Regions from separate parts of the Heyndrickxia sp. FSL K6-6286 genome, predicted to be linked through region 1. Evidence: a T-box and tRNA genes for the amino acid it is inferred to sense, from the RefSeq annotation. Region 1 holds a T-box; the other holds one or more tRNA genes.
What was found. The T-box of region 1 lies ahead of ileS (isoleucine--tRNA ligase). A T-box ahead of a tRNA ligase gene usually reads a tRNA of that ligase, here a tRNA-Ile.
Positions count from the first base shown of each region.

Region 2: it encodes a tRNA-Ile, which carries the amino acid that the T-box ahead of ileS (isoleucine--tRNA ligase) is inferred to sense. The anticodon was not compared.

Region 1 covers NZ_CP152029.1:3,263,811-3,270,955, reverse strand. The annotation lists gene pgeF (peptidoglycan editing factor PgeF) at 1-693, shown strand, start outside; gene MHI39_RS16475 (YggS family pyridoxal phosphate-dependent enzyme) at 694-1,371, shown strand; gene MHI39_RS16470 (cell division protein SepF) at 1,404-1,847, shown strand; gene MHI39_RS16465 (YggT family protein) at 1,853-2,113, shown strand; gene MHI39_RS16460 (RNA-binding protein) at 2,370-3,146, shown strand; gene MHI39_RS16455 (DivIVA domain-containing protein) at 3,379-3,885, shown strand; T-box leader at 3,932-4,168, shown strand; gene ileS (isoleucine--tRNA ligase) at 4,318-7,089, shown strand.
Region 2 covers NZ_CP152029.1:1,494,245-1,501,389, reverse strand. The annotation lists gene MHI39_RS07525 (isochorismate synthase) at 1-343, opposite strand, end outside; gene MHI39_RS07520 (1,4-dihydroxy-2-naphthoate polyprenyltransferase) at 749-1,675, shown strand; tRNA gene MHI39_RS07515 (tRNA-Glu) at 2,187-2,258, opposite strand; tRNA gene MHI39_RS07510 (tRNA-Ser) at 2,266-2,353, opposite strand; tRNA gene MHI39_RS07505 (tRNA-Asn) at 2,361-2,435, opposite strand; tRNA gene MHI39_RS07500 (tRNA-Ile) at 2,454-2,530, opposite strand; tRNA gene MHI39_RS07495 (tRNA-Gly) at 2,541-2,614, opposite strand; tRNA gene MHI39_RS07490 (tRNA-Phe) at 2,748-2,823, opposite strand; tRNA gene MHI39_RS07485 (tRNA-Asp) at 2,980-3,056, opposite strand; tRNA gene MHI39_RS07480 (tRNA-Met) at 3,086-3,159, opposite strand; tRNA gene MHI39_RS07475 (tRNA-Ser) at 3,329-3,421, opposite strand; tRNA gene MHI39_RS07470 (tRNA-Ile) at 3,431-3,507, opposite strand; tRNA gene MHI39_RS07465 (tRNA-Met) at 3,512-3,588, opposite strand; tRNA gene MHI39_RS07460 (tRNA-Ala) at 3,613-3,688, opposite strand; tRNA gene MHI39_RS07455 (tRNA-Pro) at 3,699-3,775, opposite strand; tRNA gene MHI39_RS07450 (tRNA-Arg) at 3,780-3,856, opposite strand; tRNA gene MHI39_RS07445 (tRNA-Leu) at 3,867-3,952, opposite strand; tRNA gene MHI39_RS07440 (tRNA-Gly) at 3,963-4,037, opposite strand; tRNA gene MHI39_RS07435 (tRNA-Leu) at 4,053-4,134, opposite strand; tRNA gene MHI39_RS07430 (tRNA-Lys) at 4,195-4,270, opposite strand; tRNA gene MHI39_RS07425 (tRNA-Thr) at 4,444-4,519, opposite strand; tRNA gene MHI39_RS07420 (tRNA-Val) at 4,528-4,603, opposite strand; rRNA gene rrf (5S ribosomal RNA) at 4,611-4,727, opposite strand; rRNA gene MHI39_RS07410 (23S ribosomal RNA) at 4,918-7,145, opposite strand, start outside.

The DNA.
Region 1 (7,145 bases):
TCATTAAATTTTGGGTTTCATGTAGGTGATGACCAAAAGAGTGTACAATCAAACCGGAAACTACTTTCCAAGAAGCTTGGATTTACTCTTGATCATTGGATAGGAGCCGAGCAAACACACGATACATATATTGCAAAAGTGGATCATGCTGATGCTGGAAAAGGAGCACTTGATTATTCAAGTAGTATCCAACGAACTGATGGACTATATACAGGTGAAGAAGATATTCTTCTCACTCTTTGTTTTGCTGATTGTGTGCCCTTATTCTTTTACGCGCCAAATCATCATATTATTGGCGTAGCTCATGCAGGCTGGAAAGGAACAGTAAATGGGATCGCCAAAGAAATGGTTGATAAATGGAATCAGGAAGGAATTAAACCAGAAGAAATTAACGTGGTAATTGGTCCATCTATTTGCAAAAATTGTTATATCGTCGATGATCGAGTGATTGAGAAAGTAAATACTTGGGTAGAAGATGATTGTCCATACCAAGAAATATCGGATGGACAATATCATTTAGATTTAAAAAAATTAAATCAAATGATTCTTTTAAAATCAGGAGTTAAATTGGAAAATATTGAACTCACTAATTATTGTACGAGTTGTGATCATCAAGAATTTTTTTCTCATCGACGTGATCATGGAAAAACAGGAAGAATGCTTAGTTTTATTGGTTTGAAAGGAGATATTTAAATGAAAGTGGTTGAAAATCTTTCAATCATTAATGAAAAAATTAAAGCAGCATGTGAAAGATCTAATAGAAACTCCGAAGAAATTAAACTTATTGCAGTTACGAAATATGTGACTACTGAACGTGCACAGGAAGCACTTCAGGCAGGGGTTAAAAATTTGGGGGAAAATCGTGATGAAGGTCTATTAAATAAATGGGAAACAATAGGAAACGATGCAGTTTGGCATTTCATAGGCTCTTTGCAAACTAGAAAAGTCAAAAATATTATTGATAAAGTATCTTTTATTCATTCTCTAGACCGACTTTCTTTAGCTGAAGAAATAAATAAGCGTGCCAATAAGCAAATATCTTGCTTTGTACAGGTTAATGTATCAGGGGAAGAATCTAAGCATGGCATTAGTCCGGAGAATGTGGTAAATTTTATACATGATTTAAAAGATTTAGAAAACATTAAAGTGATTGGTTTAATGACAATGGCACCTTTGACTGAAAATGTAGAAATCATTCGTCAAAGTTTTCGTGGATTGAAAGAACTTCAAGTGAAAATTCAAGAATTACAGCTTGATTATGCACCATGTAATGAATTATCAATGGGAATGTCTAATGACTATACAATAGCAATTGAAGAAGGTGCTACATATATTCGAATTGGTACGTCATTAGTTGGCGATGAAGGATGAAATAAGCAGGTCATCTTATAGGAGGTGTGAACATGGGGATAAAAACAAAGTTGAAATCATTTTTTTTATTAGATGATGAATATGAATATACAGAAGAAGAAAAGATGGATAGTGAGCCAGAGCGGGAACAATATACAAAACCTGCTAATCAGAGGCAAAATGTAGTGAGCCTCCAAAGTGTTCAAAAGTCTTCATCTTCTAAAGTGATTTTATTTGAACCAAGGGTTTATGCAGAAGCTCAAGATATTGCAGATCATTTAAAAAATAGACGAGCTGTCGTTGTTAATTTGCAAAGAATTGAGCATGATCAAGCCAAAAGAATTATAGATTTCTTAAGTGGTACAGTTTATGCAATTGGTGGAGATATCCAAAGAATTGGGACGGATATATTCTTATGCACTCCAGATAATGTAGAAGTATCAGGGAATATTTCCGATTTAATTCAACATAGTGAATTTGATTCGAGGTGGTCTTAAAAGGAATGGCATTAATAGTAACTATTTTATTAGAAGCAATTAAAATTTACTCGTATATTATTATTATTTATATTTTTATGTCATGGTTTAATGCTCAACAATCTTCTATTGGACAAATTTTTGGCCGAATTTGTGAACCCTATTTAGAACAATTTAGACGGTTTATTCCACCTATTGGAATGATTGATATTTCTCCAATTGTAGCTATTATCGTATTAAGATTAGCTAGCTATGGACTTAGCCAGATTTATTATTGGACCATCTAGGTAGTAATCATACTACCTTTTTCTTTTTGGCTCTTTTCTCAAACATTGTTGATATTAAGTAAAGTTTTAACGAAAAATCATCAACTCAAGAGCGTTACACCCTCCTTTTCACAGAGAAAAGAGCTGCAAACTCCATATGAATCGCTGGATTCCTTTATTGAGTGTAAAAGTCGGTTGTTTGGCTTTTACACAACCAACAAACTATACGAAAACAGTCTTCTTTTTCTATAGTAATCAATAAGTATAAGAGGTATTTATGGATAATATATATCAACATTTTAGATCAGAGGAAAAAGATTTTATTGATCAAGTCATTCAATGGAAACAGTTTGTCGAAGATCGTTATGCACCTAAGTTAGTTGATTTTTTAGATCCTCGGCAAATACATATTCTGAAGTCAATCATTGGCAATGAACAAAGTGTGAAATACGGGATTTTTGGTGGGAATTCTGATTGTGAGCGAAACAGAGTTCTCCTATATCCAGATTACTATTCCCCATCGCCTGAAGATTACCAAATTGCTTTACTAGAAGTAAAATATCCATCCAAATTTGTTACATTGACGCATCGACAGGTGTTGGGGACGCTTATGTCTATTGGATTAAAACGAGAAAAGTTTGGAGATATTTTATGCCAAAATGAGCGTATACAGTTTTTTATAGCAAAAGAATTATTGGATTATATTAAGCTTGAGTTCCGACAAATCGGTAAAACATCCATTCAACTTCTAGAAATCCCGTTAAGTGATGCAATTTCAACTGGGGAAGTTTGGCAAGAAATTCAAACGACAGTGAGTTCACTACGTTTGGATGCAGTTCTATCTTCTGTATACAATATTTCTAGACAAAAAGCCCAAACGCTTATAGCCCATGGTTTGGTGAAAATAAATTGGCGAATTGTGGAACAATCAGCTTTTATTTGTGAAGAAGGGGACGTATTGTCTGCAAGAGGACATGGAAGGTGTAAGCTGCTTTCATTTGACGGGAAGACCAAAAAAGAAAAATGGCGAATAAAAGCTGGTGTGTTGAAATAATTTGAAAAAGTTGCAGGAAAATCCCCACAAACTGTCGAATATCGGTATAATAGAGTTAGGAGTTCAACCGTCTTAACTTGAAGTTTTTTACTTTCAGGGGCTAGCGTTGAAGCTAAAGGCAAGCGCCTTGATATCTATTGAATATAGATAAAAATGTTTTCTGGTCTTGTTTATAGGACTTAATCATAAAGTTATTAAAGATTAAATTTGAATACATTGTGGAGGTGGCAGAATGCCTTTAACACCATTGGATATACATAATAAAGAATTTAGTAGAGGTTTTCGAGGGTACGATGAGGACGAAGTAAATGAATTCCTCGACCAAATTATTAAGGATTATGAAATTATCATTCGTGAGAAAAAAGAGTTGGAAGAAACGTTAAACTCTCTTAATGAACGCTTAGGACATTTTACCAACATAGAGGAAACACTGCATAAATCCATAGTTGTTGCCCAAGAAGCGGCTGAGGAAGTTCGTGGCAATGCGCAAAAGGAATCGAAGTTAATTATTAGAGAAGCTGAGAAAAATGCAGATAGAATTGTAAATGAAGCATTGTCAAAAGCTAGAAAAATTGCTTTAGAAATTGAAGAATTGAAAAAGCAATCAAAGGTATTCCGTACAAGATTTAAGATGTTAATCGAAGCTCAATTAGATTTGTTAAAAAATGATGATTGGGACCATTTAATGGAATTTGAAATTGATGCTACAGAATTAAATCTTGAAGAAGAAATGAAATAATCTTGACGAAATGAAATTATTTCACATATAATTTATAAAACTAATATTTTAAACGATGACAGGGACAGTACAATTATTTACAGGTCTTATTATATAAAGCGAACCAAGGATAGTGAAAGCTTGGTATAAGCAAATAATTGGAACATCACCCTAGAGTTCTTGAATTGAACACCTTTATGGTCAGTAGATAATAGCGAATCATTCACGATACGAATGCTAAGAGGCGGATAATCTATGATTATCTACTAGGGTGGTACCGCGGGAAAACCTTCTCGTCCCTTTACAGGGATGTGAAGGTTTTTTTGTTGTTTAAACATATCCATACAAAAGTAAGAAAAAGCCTATAGAATAGTTCTAAATAGGCAATGATGTGTATAGTGAATTCGGGATTTTTCAAATTGTTGGTCCCTATGATATCAAGGAGGAAGTAACATGGATTATAAAGATACGTTATTAATGCCAAAAACAGAATTTCCAATGCGAGGAAACCTTCCTAAACGCGAACCGGAAATTCAAGAAAAATGGAAGGAACTTAATATCTACGAAAAGGTGCAAGAGCATACAAAAGGTAGACCATTATTTGTCCTTCATGATGGACCTCCATATGCTAATGGCGATCTTCATATGGGGCATGCATTAAATAAAACATTAAAAGATTTTATCGTTCGATATAAATCAATGACAGGATTCAATGCTCCTTATGTTCCTGGCTGGGATACACATGGTTTGCCAATTGAACAAGCGTTAACGAACAAAGGTGTCAAACGTAAGGAAATGTCTGTTGCCGAATTCCGTAAACTTTGTGAGGAATATGCCTATCAACAAGTTGATAATCAACGTGAAGCATTTAAACGTTTAGGTGTACGTGGTGATTGGGAAAATCCATATATCACTTTAAAGCCTGAATATGAAGCACAACAAATTAAGGTTTTTGGTGAGATGGCTAAAAAAGGATATATTTATAAAGGAATGAAACCTGTTTACTGGTCTCCTTCTAGTGAATCAGCTTTAGCCGAAGCAGAAATTGAATATAAAGATATTAAATCTCCATCTATCTATGTTGCCTTTGAAGTAAAAGATGGAAAAGGTGTATTAGAAGCTAATACAAAGATTATTATTTGGACGACGACACCATGGACAATTCCGGCCAATTTAGGAATTGCTGTAAATCCGGAAATTGACTATGTAGTAGTAAGCGTTAATAACGAAAAATATGTAATTGCGAAAGCATTACTAGAAACGGTTTCTGAAGTTTTAGAATGGGAATCCCCTGAAATTGTTCAAACAGTTACAGGAAAAGAGCTAGAATATGTAGTAGCTAAACATCCATTATATGATCGAGATTCATTAGTAATTTTAGGTGACCATGTTACTACAGAATCTGGTACTGGATGTGTTCATACAGCTCCAGGTCATGGGGAAGATGATTTCCTTGTAGGTAAAAAATATGGGTTAGATGTTTTATGTCCAGTTGATGATAAAGGTGTTTTAACTTCTGAGGCACCTGGCTTTGAAGGATTATTCTATGATAAAGCAAATAAGCCGATTACAGAGAAGTTGGAGGAAGCTGGTGCATTACTTAAATTAAACTTCTTCACACACTCATATCCGCATGATTGGAGAACGAAGAAACCTGTTATCTTCCGAGCTACTGCGCAATGGTTTGCATCTATTGATAAGTTCCGTGAAGAACTTTTACAAGCTATAAAGGAAGTAAAATGGGTACCAACTTGGGGTGAAACACGCCTATTTAATATGGTCCGTGACCGTGGCGATTGGTGTATTTCAAGACAACGTGCGTGGGGTGTACCAATCCCGGTATTTTATGGGGAAAATGGTGACCCGATCATCACTGATGAAACAATCGAGCATATCTCTAATTTATTCCGTGAGCATGGGTCAAATATTTGGTTTGAACGTGAAGCAAAGGATCTATTGCCTGAGGGATTCACACACCCAAGTAGTCCAAATGGGGAATTTACAAAAGAAACAGATATTATGGATGTATGGTTCGATTCAGGTTCATCCCATCAAGGTGTACTAGTTGAACGTGATGATCTTCAGCGTCCTGCAGATCTTTATCTTGAAGGATCTGATCAGTACCGTGGATGGTTTAATTCATCATTAACTACTTCTGTTGCAGTTTCAGGTCAAGCACCATATAAAGGTGTTCTAAGCCATGGCTTCGTCCTTGATGGTGAAGGCAGAAAGATGAGTAAGTCATTAGGAAATGTGATCTTGCCTGGAAAGGTAGTCAATCAACTAGGAGCAGATATCATTCGTTTATGGGTAGCATCTGTTGACTATCAAGCAGATGTTCGTGTATCCGATGCTATTTTGAAACAAGTATCAGAAGTATATCGTAAGATTCGAAATACGTTCCGATTCTTATTAGGAAATTTATCAGACTTTGATCCTGCAACTGATAAAGTTAAGTATGAGGACCTTCGTGAAGTGGATCAATTTATGCTTGTGAAATTAAATAATTTAATTAAACAAGTTCGAAATGCTTATGAAGGTTATGAATATTCAACGATCTACCATAATGTGAATAATTTCTGTACTCTAGATTTAAGTTCATTTTATTTAGACTTTGCAAAAGATGTATTATATATTGAAGCAAAAGATAATGAAGAACGTCGGGCAATGCAAACCGTTCTATATGAATGCTTAACAACTTTAACTAAGCTCTTAACACCGATTCTTCCGCATACGGCTGATGAAGTTTGGGGCTATATCCCTGGCATTGAAGAAGTTAGTGTTCAGCTTACTAATATGCCTGAATATGTTGAAATTCCAAATGCTAAGGAATTAGAATTAAAATGGGAAAATTTCTTAAAATTACGGGATGATGTTCTAAAGGCACTAGAAGAAGCACGTAATGAAAAAGTTATTGGAAAATCATTAACTGCAAAAATCACTGTATATGTGAATGATGAAATGAAACAATTATTAGATTCCATTTCTGAAAACATGAAGCAATTATTTATTGTTTCTGGATTTGAGGTAGGTGGAGCGATCGCTGATGCTCCTGAAAATGCTGTAAAACTTGAACATGCAGCAATTGTTGTTGAAAAAGCTGAAGGTGAGACATGTGAACGCTGCTGGATTGTAACAACTGAAATAGGTAAGGACGAGAATCATCCAACATTATGTCAGCGTTGTGCTTCAGTTGTTAAAGAATCTTATGAAAATGTTCAATAAAATAATTGCTAAAAAACCCTTGAAGGTAAATCTTCGAGGGTTTTCTATTTTATGTA
Region 2 (7,145 bases), 1.8 Mb from region 1:
ATATAAGAGGTCCTGTGCCTTGTACGTTATATGGATTATAAATATGAGCATCTTTAATGAGATCATTCCATTCAGACTGAATCGTTTCAAATCGATGTTCCCCTAAAGATGTTTGTAATGTATAAGTACTTCCTAAACCTACGATGATGGTTTCATCATCGGGTACTTTCCAAAAAAACCTTTTCCCTTGAAATAACTGCTTAGCAGAAGAATAAAATGAAAGGGGGTTCATATTATTCAAAATTTCTGTATAGCTAAATAGAATGGGATACTCTTTATCCTTAGCTCTACCAACAGCAATTTCAAACTCAGTTTCAATTTTTGAATGTTGAATACTTGTCAACTTTATCTCCCCCAAAACTACCTTACGTTAATTACTATGATCATTGCATTCTTGTTCTATATTATGCCCAACTTTTAAGATACACTTCTAAATCGACGGAGTCAACGAACATATCTTATGAAACTTTTTCCCTACCTTATTATATGACAACTAGACAAAAAAGTTCAGTAATCTATGATTCAAATATTGAAATGGGAATTTTTCTTTCCATTACATATAAAAATTGATTGACACCTATCCTTCATTTACCTACACTTTAGAGTGTACTCCTATTGTCATTTCGATGGTCTATAGGAGGACTAAATCTGCATTAACAATAGATTTGCACGCCTTATGGATAATGCTGGGGAACAAAACCAGATGAACTTTTTCAAGGTAAAGATATGTAAAGGGAGAGACATAACAATGAGTTCACATTCTTCACCATTGGTGAAACCAGACAAAGGATGGCGAATTTGGTGGCAATTAACGCGACCCCATACGCTTACTGCTTCTTTTGTCCCTGTATTATTAGGGACAGCCTTTGCCATGCAAAACTCAAAGATTGATATTCCAATATTCATTGCGATGCTAGTGGCTTGCCTACTAATACAGGCAGCGACAAATATGTTTAATGAGTATTACGATTATGCTAGAGGACTAGACCATGAAGAATCAGTTGGAATTGGCGGTGCCATTGTCCGAAATGGTGTAAAACCAAAAACTGTTCTTAATCTTGCTCTGATTTTCTATGGGATCTCTGCATTATTAGGACTGTATATTATCATCAGTAGTTCCTGGTGGATTGCAGTTATTGGAGCCATATGTATGGCTGTTGGTTATTTTTATACTGGAGGACCCTTACCAATTGCATATACCCCTTTTGGAGAAATTATTTCAGGGTTCTTTATGGGGATTGTTATTATACTAATTTCTTATTTTATTCAAACCGGTAATATTACGACAGATAGCATTCTTATCTCTATTCCTATATTCATTTTAGTAGGAGCAATTATGTTATCCAATAACATTCGTGATTTAGATGGAGATAAGGAAAATGGACGGAAAACAGTTGCTATTCTAATAGGAAGAAAAAATGCAATTACATTACTTGCTACCATGTTTATAGTCTCATATCTATGGTTAATTGTTTTAGTGCTAATGCAGATCGTCACACCATGGACTCTCATTACACTTTTAAGCCTTCCAATGCCTATTAAAGCAGTAAGAGGCTTCATTGGAAAGACAGAACCTATTCAAATGGTTCCTGCGATGAAAGCAACAGCTCAAACAAATACTTTCTTTGGTTTACTAGTAACAATTGGGCTTTTCATTTCATTTCTTATCAAGTAGTGAAAAACAGATTTCATATGTTGCTATTCCTTATAGCAACATAACATTAAAATGAGATTCAATGCTAAATGTGGGGAGAAGTTATTTTTACTTCTCCCCTTTTTCTTTTATTCTAAGAAGATAATAGTTTTTGCTCAACGCTTTCGTTCAGTTGATTCAACAGTCTCTACCAATTGTTCAAATCATTTCACTTTTGTTAAGGCTATACGTATACCCATGGGCTTTTGACAGACAGGAAAAAAAGGATTTTTATAAGCCTGTTGAGATGGACTTTGATTATTCTCCTATACTTTTTTATAATCAAGTAATATCATGTTAGAATTTATTATGTATAGTTGATACTGGTTTCTTGAAAACTCACATAATGATTACGAGCATTTTTTATGTCTTAAAATTGTGTAAATCCCTACATCATATAGTATAGAACCAATATTACCTCTAGACAAAAAAAGGTAGTTTAAAAGTTTCTATTTTAGAAATCTTTTAAACTACCTTTTTTCTTAATAATGAATGACCCGTACGGGATTCGAACCCGTGTTACCGCCGTGAAAGGGCGGTGTCTTAACCGCTTGACCAACGGGCCGACAATACGGAGAAGGAGGGATTTGAACCCTCGCGCCGGTTACCCGACCTACACCCTTAGCAGGGGCGCCTCTTCAGCCACTTGAGTACTTCTCCAATTATATGGCTCCGCAGGTAGGATTCGAACCTACGACCGATCGGTTAACAGCCGATAGCTCTACCACTGAGCTACTGCGGAACAAGTAAATTATCATTATGGTGGGCCTAAATGGACTCGAACCATCGACCTCACGCTTATCAGGCGTGCGCTCTAACCAGCTGAGCTATAGGCCCACAAAAATTATGGAGCGGGTGATGGGAATCGAACCCACGACAACAGCTTGGAAGGCTGTAGTTTTACCACTAAACTACACCCGCATGATGGGGCCACTAATCGGAATCGACCTCACAAATGTCTGAGCCACAATCCAATTTTTAACCACTTCGGAATAGCCGTCATGTTCAACTAAACATTGGATTACATGTAGTTATTAGCCACTTAAACATAAAATGGTGGCTCGGGACGGAATCGAACCGCCGACACATGGATTTTCAGTCCATTGCTCTACCGACTGAGCTACCGAGCCAAATATAATATCTATTTTCTATATAAAATTGTGTTCGCCATCGTCCCAATTTCAGAAAGCTTATTCAAGCTGTGGCTCAATTGGTACGCTGATGTATCGCTTTGTAGCCTATTCGGACGTGCTCTACCGACTGAGCTACCGAGCCAAATTATAAAATGGCGGTCCGGACGGGACTCGAACCCGCGACCTCCTGCGTGACAGGCAGGCATTCTAACCAACTGAACTACCGGACCAAATTTCTTTCAAGTTTACTTGAAAATGATTGCGGAGGCAGGATTTGAACCTGCGACCTTCGGGTTATGAGCCCGACGAGCTACCAGACTGCTCCACCCCGCGACGATATTATTAAAAATATTCTAATCCAATCTTTTCATCAACTGTCCCGATTTCAGTATGCTTACTCTAGTAGCAGCTCAATCGGTACAACTCGTAGTTGTTCGATGAAGTAACGCTCGTTGCTCCACCCAGTGACGATATTATTAAAAATCTTTTAAAGAAATAGTTATGGCGGAGGAAGAGGGATTCGAACCCCCGCGCGGTGTAACCCGCCTGTCGGTTTTCAAGACCGATCCCTTCAGCCAGACTTGGGTATTCCTCCAATTATATATGGTGGACCTTGTAGGACTCGAACCTACGACCGGACGGTTATGAGCCGTCTGCTCTAACCAGCTGAGCTAAAGGTCCTCTATGGTAGCGGCGGAGGGGATCGAACCCACGACCTCACGGGTATGAACCGTACGCTCTAGCCAGCTGAGCTACGCCGCCATAGTAAATTTTAATTTTAGATATTGGTGGAGCCTAGCGGGATCGAACCGCTGACCTCCTGCGTGCAAAGCAGGCGCTCTCCCAGCTGAGCTAAGGCCCCAATTGTATAATGGTCGGGAAGACAGGATTCGAACCTGCGACCCCATGGTCCCAAACCATGTGCTCTACCAAGCTGAGCTACTTCCCGTTCATGGCGCGCCCGAGAGGAGTCGAACCCCTAACCTTTTGATCCGTAGTCAAACGCTCTATCCAATTGAGCTACGGGCGCATGATTTATATGCCGAGGACCGGAATCGAACCGGTACGGTAGTCACCTACCGCAGGATTTTAAGTCCTGTGCGTCTGCCAGTTCCGCCACCCCGGCAAGGGTTGTTTGGAGCGGAAGACGGGATTCGAACCCGCGACCCCCACCTTGGCAAGGTGGTGTTCTACCACTGAACTACTTCCGCAACTTTATTTTATAATGCGGGTGAAGGGAGTCGAACCCCCACGCCTTGCGGCGCCAGATCCTAAGTCTGGTGCGTCTGCCAATTCCGCCACACCCGCGTTATGAAAAATGTTTTTCGTTTAACAAAAAGATAAGTAATTTTTCGTTACAAAAAACAATGGTGAGCCATGAAGGACTCGAACCTTCGACCCTCTGATTAAAAGTCAGATGCTCTACCAACTGAGCTAATGGCTCTTTATGAATATAATTAATAGTATAAGCATGTACTTCGAATATAAATGCATCTACGACGTCCCAATCTCAGCAAGATTATTCAAGCTGTATCTCGATTGGTACGCTGATGTTACTCTTCGTAGCGTACTCGATCGTGCTCTACCAACTGAGCTAATGGCTCGTAATGACCTAAGTGGTGCCGGCCAGAGGACTTGAACCCCCAACCTACTGATTACAAGTCAGTTGCTCTACCAATTGAGCTAGGCCGGCATTATATATGGTGGAGGATGACGGGATCGAACCGCCGACCCCCTGCTTGTAAGGCAGGTGCTCTCCCAGCTGAGCTAATCCTCCATAAATCGCCTGGCAACGTCCTACTCTTGCAGGGGGAGAGCCCCCAACTACCATCGGCGCTAAGAAGCTTAACTTCCGTGTTCGGGATGGGAACGGGTGTGACCTTCTTGCCATAATTACCAGACTATATGTTGTTAAGGGTTTATTCCCTCAAAACTAGATATATCAAGAAGTAACGGTTCATAACCTCAAATCCCAGTTGCGGCTCCTAAACCCTCTCAGAAAAATGCTACCTTGCTGTGGTGGCTGAAAAGCTACCTCCTCGCAAGCCATCATTTTTTGGCGGGTTTGAACAGTCGCCTTCACTTTTCTATTTGGTTAAGTCTTCGATCTATTAGTATTCGTCAGCTCCATGTGTCGCCACACTTCCACCTCGAACCTATCAACCTGATCATCTTTCAGGGATCTTATTTAGATAAACTAAGGGAAATCTCATCTTGAGGGGGGCTTCATGCTTAGATGCTTTCAGCACTTATCCCTTCCGCACATAGCTACCCAGCGATGCCTTTGGCAAGACAACTGGTACACCAGCGGTGCGTCCATCCCGGTCCTCTCGTACTAAGGACAGCTCCTCTCAAATTTCCTACGCCCACGACGGATAGGGACCGAACTGTCTCACGACGTTCTGAACCCAGCTCGCGTACCGCTTTAATGGGCGAACAGCCCAACCCTTGGGACCGACTACAGCCCCAGGATGCGATGAGCCGACATCGAGGTGCCAAACCTCCCCGTCGATGTGGACTCTTGGGGGAGATAAGCCTGTTATCCCCGGGGTAGCTTTTATCCGTTGAGCGATGGCCCTTCCATGCGGAACCACCGGATCACTAAGCCCGACTTTCGTCCCTGCTCGACTTGTAGGTCTCGCAGTCAAGCTCCCTTGTGCCTTTACACTCTGCGAATGATTTCCAACCATTCTGAGGGAACCTTTGGGCGCCTCCGTTACCTTTTAGGAGGCGACCGCCCCAGTCAAACTGCCTGCCTGACACTGTCTCCCACCCCGATTCAGGGGTGCGGGTTAGAATTTCAATACAGCCAGGGTAGTATCCCACCGATGCCTCCACCGAAGCTGGCGCTCCGGTTTCAAAGGCTCCTACCTATCCTGTACAAGCTGTACCAAAATTCAATATCAAGCTGCAGTAAAGCTCCACGGGGTCTTTCCGTCCTGTCGCGGGTAACCTGCATCTTCACAGGTACTATAATTTCACCGAGTCTCTCGTTGAGACAGTGCCCAGATCGTTGCGCCTTTCGTGCGGGTCAGAACTTACCTGACAAGGAATTTCGCTACCTTAGGACCGTTATAGTTACGGCCGCCGTTTACTGGGGCTTCAATTCAAAGCTTCGTCTTGCGACTAACCTCTCCTCTTAACCTTCCAGCACCGGGCAGGCGTCAGCCCCTATACTTCGCCTTACGGCTTCGCAGAGACCTGTGTTTTTGCTAAACAGTCGCCTGGGCCTATTCACTGCGGCTCTCTCGGGCTTGCACCCTAACAGAGCACCCCTTCTCCCGAAGTTACGGGGTCATTTTGCCGAGTTCCTTAACGAGAGTTCTCTCGCTCACCTTAGGATTCTCTCCTCGCCTACCTGTGTCGGTTTGCGGTACGGGCACCTTTCACCTCACTAGAGGATTTTCTAGGCAGTGTGGAATCAGGAACTTCGGTACTAAATTTCCCTCGCCATCACAGCTCAAGGTACATGGTGACGGGATTTGCCTCGTCACCCCTCTAACTGCTTGGACGCACTATTCCAGCAGTGCGCTTACCCTATCCTCCTGCGTCCCCCCATCGTTCAAACGGTGAAGAGGTGGTACAGGAATATCAACCTGTTGTCCATCGCCTACGCCTTTCGGCCTCGGCTTAGGTCCCGACTAACCCTGAGCGGACGAGCCTTCCTCAGGAAACCTTAGGCATTCGGTGGAAGGGATTCTCACCCTTCTTTCGCTACTCATACCGGCATTCTCACTTCTAAGCGCTCCACCAGTCCTTACGGTCTAGCTTCGCAGCCCTTAGAACGCTCTCCTACCACGGACATCCAGCATTTTTCCGAAGGAAAAGATGCATTGGTGTCCATCCACAGCTTCGGTGATACGTTTAGCCCCGGTACATTTTCGGCGCAGAGTCACTCGACCAGTGAGCTATTACGCACTCTTTAAATGGTGGCTGCTTCTAAGCCAACATCCTGGTTGTCTAAGCAACTCCACATCCTTTTCCACTTAACGTATACTTTGGGACCTTAGCTGGTGGTCTGGGCTGTTTCCCTCTTGACTACGGATCTTATCACTCGCAGTCTGACTCCTAAGGATAAGTCATTGGCATTCGGAGTTTGTCTGAATTCGGTAACCCGATGAGGGCCCCTAGTCCAAACAGTGCTCTACCTCCAAGACTCTTACCTTAAGGCTAGCCCTAAAGCTATTTCGGAGAGAACCAGCTATCTCCAAGTTCGATTGGAATTTCTCCGCTACCCACACCTCATCCCCGCACTTTTCAACGTGCGTGGGTTCGGGCCTCCAGTAAGTGTTACCTTACCTTCACCCTGGACATGGGTA